Regions from separate parts of the Microbacterium sp. zg-B185 genome, predicted to be linked through region 1. Evidence: predicted binding sites of a transcription regulator. Region 1 holds the regulator's gene; the other holds the start of a gene.

Evidence for each region. Region 1 encodes HspR, which represses chaperone genes until heat shock. Its sites were predicted from a motif close to AAGTTGAGTCNNNNNGACTCAACTT; they were not measured.
Region 2: QNO12_RS02480 (Hsp20/alpha crystallin family protein) is a predicted target of HspR. The motif match lies at 5,101-5,125, and genes of this name have one in related genera.

The regions. Positions count from the first base shown of each region.
Region 1 is NZ_CP126739.1:3,437,064-3,444,499, forward strand. Features, by position in the region: gene QNO12_RS16310 (hypothetical protein) at 112-726, shown strand; gene QNO12_RS16315 (AI-2E family transporter) at 774-1,838, opposite strand; gene QNO12_RS16320 (potassium channel family protein) at 1,835-2,563, opposite strand; gene QNO12_RS16325 (MmcQ/YjbR family DNA-binding protein) at 2,640-3,044, opposite strand; gene QNO12_RS16330 (heat shock protein transcriptional repressor HspR) at 3,102-3,617, opposite strand; gene QNO12_RS16335 (DnaJ C-terminal domain-containing protein) at 3,672-4,661, opposite strand; gene QNO12_RS16340 (nucleotide exchange factor GrpE) at 4,678-5,295, opposite strand; gene dnaK (molecular chaperone DnaK) at 5,298-7,178, opposite strand; gene QNO12_RS16350 (GNAT family N-acetyltransferase) at 7,419-7,436, shown strand, end outside.
Region 2 is NZ_CP126739.1:528,666-536,101, forward strand. Features, by position in the region: gene QNO12_RS02460 (pyruvate, water dikinase regulatory protein) at 1-533, shown strand, start outside; gene ppsA (phosphoenolpyruvate synthase) at 574-2,961, shown strand; gene QNO12_RS02470 (MFS transporter) at 3,071-4,510, shown strand; gene QNO12_RS02475 (VOC family protein) at 4,620-4,982, shown strand; gene QNO12_RS02480 (Hsp20/alpha crystallin family protein) at 5,182-5,637, shown strand; gene QNO12_RS02485 (L-serine ammonia-lyase, iron-sulfur-dependent, subunit alpha) at 5,725-7,320, shown strand.

The DNA of each region.
Region 1 (7,436 bases):
TCTGTGGGAGGCCGGGAAGCACCGTGGCCGGGTCCGATGTCCGCCCGGGGTCCCCGCCGGCGCGGTGCGATCGGCGGCGGATGCGGTGCTCCCACCTCGTACCCTGGAGGCATGCCCCGACTTCAGGCTGATGCCGACCCGAACCGCTGGGTCGCCGTGACCGGTTCCCTGATGTTCGGCGGTCGCCGGCACCGCAAGGCCGCGATCGGCATGCTGCTCGATCAGGCCACGCGTGCGCTCGGCGCGTCCGGGACGCCGGCCGACGGCGGCAGTCCGCGCCGCCGCGGTGGCTTCGCAGCGTGGGCGATGAGCCAGGCCACCCCGTTCCTGATGCGCCGCGCGGCGGGCCGCGTGCTGGTGTGGGTGTGGAAGGCGGACCCGGAACTGCTGGTGGTGATGGCTCAGGTTCAGGAGGCCACCGCACAGCTGCGCGCCGCGCGCGCCTCGCTGCCGATGGAGTACGACGACACCGAGTCGTTCCGCGGCACGTACCTCGGCATGGGCGAGAAGCTGGTGATCCCGCTGCCCCCGGATCAGCGCACGCCGCCGTTCGCGACGTACACATGGGATACCGGCACCCACTTCGTGACCGTCACCGCGGTGTGCGGCGACCGCGAGCGGTTCGGCACGGTGATCGGCGCCGTCGACGATCTGGCGCGCACCCTGCGGATCGTGGATGACCTGGCGGTCGGCGAATCCCCGGAGGTCCTGCGGATCGAGCCCTGAGCCATCCGCGCGGCCGGCACGCCGCGCTCCGCGGAGGGCGCTGCGGTTCAGCGCGGCGCCGTGCCGGCGGTGTCCCCGGAGAGCCAGCGCAGCCAGCGCGCGTCCGGGTCGACGTCCAGCACGAGCGCGCGCACGAGCAGGGTGAGCGGGATCGACAGGATCGCGCCGAGCGGGCCGATGATGAAGGTCCAGAAGATGACCGAGAAGAAGCTCAGCGTGAGGGTGAGATCCACCGCGTCGCTGACGAACTTCGGCTGCACCAGGACCTGCAGCACGACGTTGACCACGCTGTAGATCGCGATCACGACGAGCATCAGCGGCCAGCCGCCGACGACCAGGGCAAGCAGTGCGGGCGGGATCAGGCCGATGACGAAGCCGATGTTGGGGATGAAGTTGGTCACGAACGCGAGGATCGCCCACACCACCGGTGCCGGGACCCCGATCGCCCACAGCGCCAGTCCGTCGAGGACCGCGACCAGAGCCCCGAAGGTGGCGTTGACGACGTAGTAGCGGCGTACGCCGGAGTTGAAGAGCCGGATGCGATGGACCACGGGGGTCGCGGCGGTGCCGAAGGCCGCCTCGGCTCGGCTGTAGCGGGCCCCGTCGACGGCCATGAAGATCACATACGCCAGGACGAAGAACATCGCGGTGAGGATCCCTACCGCCGTTCCGCCCACGGATGTCACCGCCGACACGATGCTCGACGGCTCGAAGACGGATGCCGCGGCATCCGAGGCCTCATCGCTCAGGCCCACCGTTCCGAGCCAGTCGACGAAGCCGCCGGCCGCGTCGCGCAGCTGGTCGGTGTAGTCGCCGACGAGTCGGACGAACTGCGTGCCCGCGAAGAACAGCAGCACCCCGAGGACGGCCAGGATCAGGTAGGCCAGGCCGATCACCGCGGTCGTGGCCAGCCAGCGCGGCCAGCGGTGGCGCTCCAGCCCGTGCCGGACCGGGTGGCAGATGATCACGATGACGCCGGCCAGCACGAGCGGGCCGACCAGCTCGCGGGCGAAGAACAGGCCGGCGAGCGCGATCACCGCTGCGGCCAAGCCGAGCAGAAGCCGTAGGGAGGGCGCCATCGCGGGCGGGGGAACCCGGCCGGAATCGCTCATCGTGCGTCCGCGTTCTCGGCGGGCGGGCGTGGCAGGCGAGCGCTGATGTCGTCGATCTTGTGCGCCACATCGCGCAGCTGTCCACGGGTGGCCGGCTCGTCGGCGTCCCGGCCGATGGCCGCCCGCTCCAGCACCCAGGACGCCAGCGTCGCCGTCACCACACCCACCAGCGCGACGCCTCCGCACATCAGCAGCACCGCGATCGTGCGGCCCCACGGGGTGACCGGATAGAAGTCGCCGTAGCCGACGGTCGTGACGGTGACGAACGCCCACCAGATCGCATCGCCGAAGGTCTCGATGTTGGCGCCGGCCGCTCCGCGCTCCGCTTCGAGCTCGGCCAGGGCCGCGACCCAGATGAGCACGGCAGCCGCACCGGATCCGTAGATCGCGATGCGACTGCGCAGGGCGGTGCCCGCGGTCTGCTGCAGCATGTGGACGAGGGTGAGCGCCTTGAGCAGGCGCAGCGGCTTGAGGACCGGAAGGACGACGACCAGAAGGTCGAAGATGTGCCTGCGGAACCACGGACCGCGCGGGTGAGCCAACCCCAGCCGCACGGTGTAGTCGACGGCGAAGCTCACCCACGTCAGCAGGATGAACACGCGTGCGACCAGATAGGCGGTGCCCTGAAGGTCGGCGATCACCTGCCAGGAGTACACCACGATGAAGATCACCGAGGAGACCAGAAGCGGCCAGTAGGTCAGCTGCCGCCACCGCTCCTCGGTCATGCCCGAACTTTAGAACCGGCACCGGCGGGATGCCGGATCCCGCGCGGCGCGGCGGCGACCGCACCGCACCCCCGCGTCACTCGTGCTCTGCCAGCCAGCCCCGGGACAGCCGCTTGGGCGCCTTCAGAAGCCACGAGTCGGTGATCACCTCGCGCAGGAAGTCCCGCGTGATGATGTCCAGGCGGACCAGGACGGCCGGGTAGCCGTCGAAATGCGGGATGGTGAAGAAGACATCGGGGTACGCGCCGAGCAGCGCCTCCTTGCCCTCCAGCCCGTCCGTGCGCACCCCCACGACGGCGCCCTCCGGCCAGGACCTGCCCAGCTCCGCCAGCGCGGCGAGGTCGGCTTTGCTGGGACCGCGTTCCCAGACGAACAGGCCGTCCGCGGTGCGCCAGCCCGCGCCGCCGCGATGGCCGTCCACCTTCTCGAACGTCTCCGGAAAGCCCAGCGCGATCGTGCGCACATCGGCCAGAGTGGGCATACCGACAGTGTGCTCGCTCCCGCCTCCGCCGCCAAGCCTCTCCGGAGCGCGCCGGACTCAGCCCTGGGTCTCGGCTGCGCCGACTCCGCCGCGCGAACCCACCGCCTCTTCCGGCGTCCCGTCCGGCGCGTCCGGCACGTTCTCCAGTGCCAGGCGCGGTCGCCAGACCACGATGTCGGTCGCACGCCGCACCCGTCGGCCCTGACGCAGCGTGATCACCGACCCTGTGGCCCCGGCGGCGAAGACGCGCGCACCGGGGCGGTTCTCCAGTTCGGCGCGCATGCGGGCCTCGAGATCGTTGACCCGATGGTGCAGTTCGCGGACGCGATCTTCGAGCTCGATGATGCGGGCGATCGCCGGCAGGCTCATGCCGTCGGAGGAGAGACGGGCGACTTCGCGCAGCTGCTCCACATGCCGCGTGGAATAGCGGCGCGATCCGCCCCGCGTGCGGGCCGGAACCACCAGGCCGAGCCGGTCATACTGCCGCAGAGTCTGCGGGTGCATGCCGGCGAGTTCGGCGGCGACGGCGATCGCGAAGATCGGGGCGTCCTCGTCGATCTCTCGGTCAGCCATCCCTCTCACCTCATCCCCTCTCTCACTGGATCTCGTTGCTCAGCCCGCTGCGGGCTATCCGCGCGCCTTCGACATCAGGTCCGCGCGAGGGTTCTCTTTCGGCTCCAGATCGTGGAACCGCTGAAGCGCCTCGCGGGCCGCCTCGTCCAGATGCGACGGCACCGCGACCTGCACCTCGGCCAGGAGGTCTCCGGTGCCTTTCCCGGTCTGCACGCCGCGGCCTTTCACACGCAGCACCCGGCCCGATGGCGTGCCGGGCGCAACGCGCAGCTTCACGGGATCGCCGCCGAGGGTGGGCACCTCGATCGTCGCGCCGAGCGCAGCCTCGGTGAAGGTCACCGGCACGGTGACCCGGAGGTTGAGCCCCTCCCGGGTGAACACCGGGTGCGGTCGCACCGCCACCTGAACGACGATGTCACCGGACTCGCCGCCATCCGGGGACGGACGCCCCCGCCCGCGCAGGCGGATCTTCTGGCCGTCCGCGACGCCGGCGGGGATCTTCACCTTGAACGGCTTGCCGTCCTCGCCCTGCAGCGTGATCGTCTCGCCGCGGGTCGCGGTGATGAAATCGATCGTCGTGCGGGCGGTCACGTCGGCGCCCCGGCGCGGGCCGCCGTACCCGCGGAATCCGCCCGAGGGCTGGCCGAACCGACCGGAGCCGAAACCGCCGCCCTGCTGCTGGTTGAACATGCTGAAGATGTCGTCGAAGTCCTCCGGCGCCGCCTGGCGGGCGCCACGGCCCTGCCCGAACATGCTGAAGACGTCCTCGAACCCGCCGGGCTGATCGCCCGCCGTGAAACGAGCCCCCGAGCCCATCGCCCGGATCTGGTCGTACTCCTTGCGCTGTTCCGGGTCGGAGAGCACCGAGTACGCCTCGCTGACCTCTTTGAACTTGGCCTCCGCCTTCGCGTCACCCTGATTGGAGTCGGGGTGGTACGTGCGCGCGAGCTTGCGGTAGGTCTTCTTCAGGTCGGCCTCGCTGACGCTCTTATCGACACCCAGGACCTTGTAGAAGTCCTTGTCGAACCAGTCTTGACTGGCCATCCAGTGATCCTCCTGCTTACTCGGCCGGCACCGCGACGACCACCTTCGCGGGCCGCAGTTCGACCGAACCCAGGCGGTAGCCGACTTCGACGACCTCGAGGATCGTCGGCTCGGTGGTCCCCGGTGTCGGCGCCTGGAAGATCGCCTCGTGCTGCTGCGGGTCGAAGGGTTCTCCGACGACGCCGTACGCGACGGCACCCAGCTTCTCGGCCAGCGCGCGCACCTTGTCGCCGATCGCCGCGAGGGGGCTGCCCTCGACCAGATCGCCGTGCTTGTCGGCGCGGTCGAAATCATCGAGCACCGGCAGGAGACCCTTCACGGCCTCGCCCCTGGCTCGTTCGATCTCGCGCTCGCGCTGGTCCTCGGTGCGCCGTCGATAGTTGGCGTACTCGGCCTGCAGCCGCTTGAGGTCGACCATCAGGGGCGCATCCGGGTCGGCGGCACCGGCGTCCTCGGACGCGGCATCGACGGTCTGCGCGGCGTTCAGGATGTCCTCGACCGTCCAGCCCTCGTCGGATTCGCCCGGCTGCGAGTCGGGGCCGGAGACCTGCGCCTCCGACCCCTCCTCGTCCGGTCGAACCTCGTCGGCAGGCTCGCGATCAGCGCTGTGCTCTTCGAAGTTCTTGTCCGTCATGGCTACTTCTTCTCTTCGTCCTCGTCGTCGACGACCTCGGCGTCGATCACATCCTCATCGGATGAGGCGGCCCCGTCCGCGGCGCCGGCGCCGGCCGAAGCATCGGCCCCGGCATCCGGAGCGGACTGCGAAGCCTGACCGGACGCGTAGATGGCCTCGCCCAGCTTGCCCTGGCTCTGGTTCAGCTTGTCGAACGCGGTCTTGACCGCGTCGTCGTCCTCGCCGGCCAGCGCGGCCTTGAGCGCGTCCACGTCGGCCTGCACCTCGGTCTTGACGTCGGTGGGCAGCTTGTCGTCGTTGTCCTTGATCAGCTTGTCGATCGAATACGACAGCGTCTCGGCCTGGTTGCGGACCTCGGCCGACTCACGGCGCTTCTTGTCCTCGGCCGCGTGCTCCTCGGCCTCGCGCACCATGCGCTCGATGTCCTCCTTCGGCAGCGACGAGCCGCCGGTGATCGTCATCGACTGCTCCTTGCCGGTGCCCTTGTCCTTGGCGGACACGTGCACGATGCCGTTCGCGTCGATGTCGAACGTGACCTCGACCTGCGGGATGCCGCGCGGCGCGGGGGCGATGCCGGTGAGCTCGAACGTGCCCAGCGGCTTGTTGTCGCGGGTGAAGTCGCGCTCGCCCTGGAACACCTGGATCGCCACCGACGGCTGGTTGTCATCGGCCGTGGTGAAGGTCTCGCTGCGCTTGGTCGGAATCGCGGTGTTGCGCTCGATCAGCTTCGTCATGATGCCACCCTTGGTCTCGATGCCGAGGCTCAGGGGGGTGACGTCGATCAGCAGCACGTCCTTGCGCTCACCGCGCAGGACACCGGCCTGCAGTGCGGCGCCCACGGCGACGACCTCGTCCGGGTTGACGCCCTTGTTGGGCTCCTTGCCGGCCTCCTGCTTGACCAGTTCGGCGACGGCGGGCATGCGGGTGGATCCACCCACGAGCACGACGTGGTCGATGTCGGAGACCTTGATGCCGGCCTCGCGGATGACATCCTCGAACGGCTTCTTCGTGCGGTCCAGCAGGTCCTTGGTGAGGTCCTCGAACTTCGCGCGCGTGATCGTCTCGGACAGCGAGACCGGTCCGCTGTCGGTCAGCGACAGGTAGGGCAGGTTCACGGAGGTGGACATGGAGCTGGAGAGCTCCTTCTTGGCCTGCTCCGCGGCCTCCTTCAGACGCTGCAGCGCGATCTTGTCGTGGGAGACGTCCACACCGGTGGTGTCCTTGAACTGCTTGATGAAGTAGTCCACCAGACGCTGGTCCCAGTCGTCACCGCCGAGGCGGTTGTCACCGGCGGTGGAGCGCACCTGGATGGTCGAGAAGTCGTCGTCCTTGCCCACTTCCAGCAGGGACACGTCGAACGTTCCGCCACCGAGGTCGAAGACGAGGATGAGCTCGTCCTCCTTGCCCTTGTCCAGACCGTAGGCGAGGGCGGCCGCAGTCGGCTCGTTGATGATGCGCAGCACGTTCAGGCCGGCGATCTCACCGGCTTCCTTGGTCGCCTGGCGCTCGGCGTCGTTGAAGTACGCGGGCACGGTGATGACGGCATCCGTCACGGTGTCACCGAGATACTCCTCGGCGTCGCGCTTGAGCTTGCCCAGAATGCGCGCAGAGATCTCCTGCGGGGTCCACTTCTTGCCGTCGACGTCGAACTTCCAGTCGGTGCCCATGTGGCGCTTGACCGACGAGATGGTCCGCTCGACGTTCGTGACGGCCTGGCGCTTGGCGGTCTCGCCGACCAGCACCTCGCCGTCCTTGGTGAACGCGGTCACGGACGGGGTGGTACGGAAGCCTTCGGCGTTCGCGATGACCTTCGGCTCGCCGCCCTCGAGGACGGCCACGACAGAGTTCGTGGTTCCCAGGTCGATTCCAACAGCACGGGCCATGTGTTTCTCTCTCCTTGTTCAGGGGCGGACGAATCCGGACCCCGGGTGGTGTGAAGTCGTTGGCGGGCAACCCCGAACCGGAGACGTGAGCCTCGGCCTCGAAGGGGTTGAGCCGCGATGACTCAAGGTTACCGGAGGTCGCTCGAGCCTGTCAAATGAACTTGATAAGGAATGGCTCAACTTTGCGGTCTCCGGTGCACGCAGGCTGCGGCGTACGGCTCCGGCTGTCAGGATGGGCCCATGCCCCTGCCGTGGGAG
Region 2 (7,436 bases), 660 kb from region 1:
ACCTGCGCGAGCTGGAGGCGGCGCTGGGCAGCACAGCGTCCGAGCAGCTCGGGCAGTTCCACGGCGTCGGTGACCTGGAGCGGTACTTCGCCCGGATGCGGGCAGTGGAGTACGCCATCGAGCACGACGACGGGCAGAGCATGCGGGCGCTGGATATGGCGGATGTCATCATCATCGCGCCGTCCCGGTGCGGCAAGACACCGACGACGATGTATCTGGCACTGCAGTACGGACTCCTGGTGGCGAACTATCCGCTCACCGACGACGACTTCCCCTCCGACGGACTGCCCGCCGCCGTGTCCCGGTATGTCGACAAATGCTTCGGACTGACCACGACGCCGCTGCGGCTGAGTCAGGTCCGGCACGAGCGGCGACCCAGCTCGACATACTCCAGCCTCGCCCAATGCACGCTGGAGCTGCGCCGCGCCGAAGACCTGTACCGGCGCAACCGGGTGCCCTTCCTCAACTCCTCGACGAAATCGGTCGAGGAGATGTCCGCCGTCATCATGCAATCCATGCGCCTGCGCAGTTGACCATCCGCCCCGCCTCACGCACGACAATTCAGGAGACCTCATGACGAACATCCTCTGGTTCACGCAGATGGGCATGGCCGACGTCCACCAGGTCGGCGGCAAGAACGCGTCGCTGGGCGAGATGGTGTCGAACCTGTCCCATCTCGGGGTCAGCGTGCCGGGCGGTTTTGCGACCACCGCGGACGCCTACCGCGACTTCCTCGCCGCGGACGGACTCTACGACCGCATCAAATCCACTGTGGAGGAGCTCGACGTCGCCGACGTCGCAGAACTCGCCCGCGTCGGGGCCAACGTCCGGGAGTGGATCGAGCAGCAGCCGCTTCCGGCGGCCTTCGAGGCCGACATCCGCACCGCCTACGCGGCGCTGGTCGCGGCCGACCCGCAGCCGGACACCGTGTCCTGGGCGGTCCGCTCGAGCGCGACGGCGGAGGATCTGCCGGACGCATCGTTCGCCGGTCAGCAGGAGACGTTCCTGAACATCAGCGGCATCGAGAACATCCTGGCGGCGGTGCGCAGCGTGTTCGCCTCGCTCTATAACGATCGGGCGATCGCCTACCGCGTGCACCACGGATTCGAGCACCACGATGTCGCCCTCTCTGCGGGGATCCAGCGCATGGTGCGATCGGATGTCGGAGCCTCGGGTGTGCTGTTCACGGTGGACACCGAATCGGGCTTCGACCGGGCCGTGTTCATCACCAGTTCCTACGGTCTGGGCGAGGCGGTCGTGCAGGGGGCGGTGAACCCCGACGAGTTCTACGCGTACAAGCCCGCCCTCCGCGAAGGACGCCCCGCCATCCTGAAGCGCTCGGTGGGCGAGAAGGCTCTGAAGATGGTCTACGCCGACGGCACCCACATCGGAGCGAGCACCGTCTTCACGGATGTTCCGCGGACGGAGCGGGCGCAGTTCAGCATCACGGATGCCGAGGTCGAAGAGCTCGGCCGGCAGGCGCTGACGATCGAGGAGCACTACGGACGCCCGATGGACATCGAATGGGGCAAGGACGGGATCGACGGCAAGCTCTACATCCTGCAGGCGCGACCGGAGACGGTCGTCTCGCGCACCGATGGCAACGTGACCCGCCGGTTCGTGCTCGGCGAGCCGGGCACCGTGATCACCATCGGGCGGGCCATCGGTCAGAAGATCGGCGCCGGAGCGGTGCGCGTGATGACCTCGTTGGCGCAGATGGACCAGTTCGTCGCCGGTGACGTCCTGGTGGCGGACATGACCGATCCGGACTGGGAGCCGATCATGAAGCTGGCGTCCGCGATCGTGACCAACCGCGGTGGCCGGACCTGCCACGCGGCGATCATCGCGCGCGAGCTCGGCATTCCCGCCGTCGTGGGAACGGGCGATGCGACGCTGGTGCTGCAGGACGGACGGGATGTGACCGTCTCGTGCGCGGACGGCGACAACGGCTTCGTGTACGAAGGCATCCTGGGATTCGAAGAGGTGGTGACCCGTCTGGACGAGATGCCGGAGAGCCCCACCAAGATCATGCTGAACGTGGGCACCCCCGACCAGGCGTTCGCGTTCTCCAAGCTGCCGAACAAGGGCGTCGGCCTGGCCCGGCTGGAGTTCCTGATCAACCGTCAGATCGGCATCCATCCGCGCGCGCTGCTGGATCACGACAGTCTCGAGCCGGCGCTGCGCGCCGAGATCGCCGACCGGATCGCGGCGTACCCGACGCCGCGCGACTACTTCGTGCAGCGCGTCGCGGAGGGAGTATCGATGATCGCCGCGGCCTTCGCGCCGGAGCCCGTGATCGTGCGCCTGTCGGATTTCAAGTCCAACGAGTACGCGAACCTGATCGGCGGTGAGCTGTACGAGCCGCACGAGGAGAACCCGATGCTGGGCTACCGCGGCGCGTCCCGGTACATCTCCTCGGACTTCCGCGAGTGCTTCGACATGGAGTGCGAGGCGCTGAAGTTCGTCCGCGACGAGATGGGTCTGACCAACGTCGAGATCATGGTCCCGTTCGTCCGCACCGTCGGAGAGGCGCACGCGGTCATCGAGCTGCTCGCCGAGAACGGGCTGCGCCGGGGCGAGAACGGGCTTCGCGTGATCATGATGTGCGAGCTGCCCTCCAACGCGCTGCTGGCCGATGAGTTCCTGGAGTACTTCGACGGGTTCTCGATCGGCTCCAACGACATGACCCAGCTCACGCTGGGCCTGGACCGCGACTCCGGCCTGGTCGCCGCCACCTTCGACGAACGCGACCCGGCCGTCCTGAAGATGCTGGCGATGGCGATCGACGCGTGCCGTCGCGCCGGCAAGTACGTCGGCATCTGCGGGCAGGGGCCCTCCGACCACCCCGATCTGGCCGAGTGGCTCGTGGGCCAGGGCATCGAATCCATGTCGCTGAATCCCGACACCGTCGTGGAGACCTGGCTGCGCCTCGCGAAGCAGCAGGCGGCGCTCGTGCGATAGAATGGCGGTCTGCTCGGCCCCCCTGGGCCGAGGCGGTCGAGCCTCCTCGTGAGACTCGATCCGGGGCTAGAAACCTCCGGCATCCGTCAAACGATTCGGAGGTTTCTCCATGTCTACGCCCATGCCCTCCCGCCGCAAATGGTGGGTTCTCGCCGTGGTCTCTCTGACCCAGCTCGTCGTCGTCCTGGACGGCACGATCGTGAACATCGCCCTGCCCCAGGCGCAGGCGAGCCTCGGCCTCACGGACAGCCAGCGTCAGTGGGTCGTGACCGCCTATGCGCTCGCATTCGGCGCGCTGCTGCTGCTCGGCGGGCGAGTCGCCGACTACTGGGGACGCAAGCGCACGTTCATCGTGGGAATGGTCGGCTTCGCCCTCGCCTCCGTCTACGGAGGCATCGCGCTGACCGGCCCCGACCTGATCATCGCGCGGGGCCTGCAGGGCGCGTTCGCCGCTCTGCTCGCCCCGGCCGCGCTGGCCCTGCTGACCGTGACCTTCCCCACCGGCAGGGACCGCAACGTCGCCTTCGCGGTTTTCGGAACGGTCGCCGGTGCCGGCGCCTCGGTCGGCCTCGTCCTCGGTGGCGTGCTGACGGAGTTCCTGGACTGGAGATGGTGCCTGCTGGTGAACGTCGTCTTCGTCGTGGTCGGCCTCGTAGGTGCCTTCGCCGTTCTCACCGAGAGCAGGGCCGAAGGCGAGAACCGTTACGACGTCCTCGGCGCGGTCACCGTGACCCTCGGGCTCGGATCGCTCGTCTACGGCTTCAGCCTGGCCGAGACCGGGTGGGGCAGCCCGCTCACGATCACCTTCTTGGCCGCCGGGGTCGCGCTGCTCGTGCTGTTCGTGTGGATCGAGACCCGCACCGCCCAGCCGCTGCTTCCCCTTCGGATCGTCACAGACCGCGTGCGCGGTGGTGCGTTCCTGATCCAGGCGATCGCCGGCAGTGTGATGATCGGGTCCACCCTGTACCTGACCTTCCACCTGCAGATCGTGCTGCAGATGTCTGCGCTGCAAGCCGGTCTGGCGAGCCTGCCCCTGCCGCTTGCCACCATGGTGGTGGCGCCGCTGGTGGTGCGATTGCTGCCGCGCATCGGCGCTCGTCCTCTGCTGACGACCGGCCCCCTCATCGTGGCCGCGAGCCTGTGGTATCTCAGCTTCATCACTGCAAGCGGCGCGTACGTCGTCCAGGTGCTCCCCGCGCTCATCGTGATGGGCGCGGGAATGGCACTGGTGTTCGTGCCGCTGCAGAACGTGGCGTTGAGCGGCGTGGCCCCGGATGACGCCGGCGCGGCCTCGGCGGTGACGAACTCGGCGATGCAGATCGGCGGCTCGATCGGCCTGTCCATCTTCACAGCCGTCTACGTCGCTGCCCTCGGCAGTCAACCCGTCACCCAGCCGGCTGCCCTTGCCGACGCGTACTCGGCGACGTTCATCGCCGCGGCCATCGGGATGCTGGTGGCCGCGGTCATCGCGGTGACGATGATCCGTGCCGCCAAGGCCGAGATACCCTCCTCGCCCGAGGAGGCGCCGCAGCTCGCGCACGCGGGTTGAAACAGACCGGGCGCCCGTCTCGGCGCCCGGTGTGTCCGCCGCGGAGGCGCCCGTCGCGCCCATCCGGATCGGCTGGCAGACTGGCGTGAATTCGATCCGGGAGGTCGCGATGCGACTTGTTCAGGTGGCCGTCCACGCCGAAGATCTCGACCGGGCCGCGGACTTCTACACCGTGCTGCTGGACGCGCCGCCGCTCGCCCGCTTCGATCCGGGGCTGGTCTTCTTCGATCTGGACGGCGTCCGGCTGCTGCTGGACCGGAATGCCCCGGCATCCCTCCTGTATCTGCGGGTCGACAACGTGCACGAGACGCTCGACAAGCTCGACAGCCTCGCGGACGTGGTCGCGCCGCCCCGGGTGATCTTCTCGCACCAGGACGATTCGCTCGGGCCGGCCGGCCACGACGAATGGCAGGCGTTCATCACGGATTCCGAAGGCAACACCGTGGGTCTCGTCGCCTTCCAGGTGCCCTGAAGCCCGCACGATTCCCGGCGTCGACGTCCTCCGCCTGCCGCCCGGGACCGCTGGGCATGCGTCCACTCCATCCGCTCCGAGTCTTGGCGCTCGTCGAGGAGGAGTGCTAATCTGAACGCAGTTGAGCCGACACGACTCAACTCCCTCGCAACCCTCGCGCCGGACAGTCATCCGGGCCGAACGACAAAGGAGACGAATCATGGCCGCATACGACCCGTTCCGTGAACTCGACCGCTTCGCGTCGACGCTCTTCGACGCCCGCCGGGGTCCCCGTCGCATGCCGATGGACCTGTACCGCGATGGGGACCACTACGTGCTCACTGCCGACCTGCCCGGCATCGACCCGGGCTCGGTCGACATCGACGTGGACGGTCAGCTGCTGACGATCCGGGCCGAGCGGACCCTCTCCGCCGGCGAGGGGGTCAAATGGATCACGCGTGAGCGCGACGGGGCGAGCTTCGTGCGCCAGCTGAACCTCGGGCAGGGAGTGGACACCGAGCACATCTCCGCCACCTACAACAACGGCGTGCTGACCGTGACGATCCCGGTCAGCGAGAAGGCCAAGCCGCGCAAGATCGAGGTCTCCAGCGAGGACTCAGGTCCGGTCCTGCAGGCGCAGGAGAGCTCCGAGGGACCGCAGCCGGTCGAGCAGTAAGCCCTCAGCCGGCTCCGACGAACGCCCCGGACCGGACCGCCCGGGGCGTTCGGCGCCCGGCGCGCGGATCAGGTTAGCCTGGACCGTGTGAGCGCCTACGTCTCCGCGTTCGAGCTGTTCTCCATCGGCATCGGACCCTCGAGCTCCCACACGGTCGGTCCGTTGCGCGCTGCCGGCGACTTCGTCGTCCGACTGCGCGGCGCCGGCGTGCTCGACTCCGTGGCACAGGTGACGTGCACGCTGTACGGGTCGCTCGGTGCAACCGGAATCGGACACGGTACGCCGGACGCGGTGATGGCCGGACTGCACGGACACTCACCGGAAAGCGTCGACCCGGATGCCGTGCGGGGCCTGTGGACCGGGTGGCCGACCGGGCGGACGCTGGCGCTGGACGGCACGCACCCCGTGCCCTTCCACAAGGCCGACATCGCCTTCGCCCCCCGGACCCGACTGCCCGGCCACCCCAACGCGCTGACGCTGGAGGCGTGGGCGACCGCACGGCCGCACGCGGCCGACGAGGCCGGGCAGCTGGCGGCATCCGGCATCCGCACCACCGGCAGTGCGCCGGCACCGGCAGTGCGGCGGACCGGCGATGAGGATCTCCTGCTCCGCGAGACGTATTACTCGATCGGCGGGGGCTTCATTCGGCGCGACGGCGAACCACCGCAGCTGTCCTCGTCGGCTTTCCCGTTCGCCTTCGACAGCGCCGACGCCCTCCTCCAGCTGTGCGACGAGCATGGCATCACCATCGCCGAGGCGGCGCGCATGAACGAAGAGGCGCTGCGCGGCGACGACGAGATCGCCGCCGGACTGGACGCGATCTGGGACGCGATGTCGCAGTGCGTGGAAGCCGGTCTTCGCCACGATGGCGTGCTCCCGGGCATCCTGAAGGTCAAGCGCCGCGCACCGGCCATCCGCGTGCAGCTGGAGGCGGCCGAGCAGGACGGACGCCGGGAGCTGCCGGGGGAGTGGCTCGGAGCTTTCGCCCTCGCGGTGAACGAGGAGAACGCGGCCGGCGGTCGCGTCGTCACGGCCCCCACCAACGGCGCAGCCGGAATCCTGCCGGCCGTCGCGATGTACTGGTGGCGCTTCCTGGCCGACTCCGGCCTCGGGGCCGGCAATGCGGTCACGCCCTACGGCGAGCTGGTCGGCAGCGCCCTGATGGGCTTCGCCGGCCGGCAGCAGCTCGGTCCGATCGTGCCGGACGCCGTGGACGAGGCGCTGATCGCCGAAGCGAACAGCCGGCGCGGCATCCGTCGATTCCTTCTCACCGCGACCGCGCTGGGTTCGCTGTTCAAGGCGAACGCGTCGATCTCGGGCGCCGAAGGGGGTTGCCAGGCCGAGGTGGGCTCGGCGTGCGCGATGGCGGCGGGGGGCCTGACCGCCGTCATGGGCGGCACCAATCGCCAGATCGAGAACGCCGCCGAGATCGCGATGGAGCATCATCTCGGTCTCACCTGCGACCCGGTCGGCGGGCTGGTGCAGATTCCCTGCATCGAGCGGAACGCGATCGCGGCGTCGACCGCGGTGACGGCGGCGCGTCTCGCGCTGCGCGGCGACGGAAGCCATTACGTCTCGCTCGACACCGTCGTCGAGACGATGCGCCAGACGGGCATCGATATGTCGCACAAGTACAAGGAGACCAGCGAGGGCGGGCTCGCCGTCAACGTCATCGAATGCTGACGGGCGCGGAGACGCGAGCTGCGGCATCCGCCCGGTCGTATTCCGCGCTGGTGATACGCCGTTCCGACGTAGCGCCGTGACTGCATGACCTCGCCAGAAGGCTCGCGGAGGGCTGG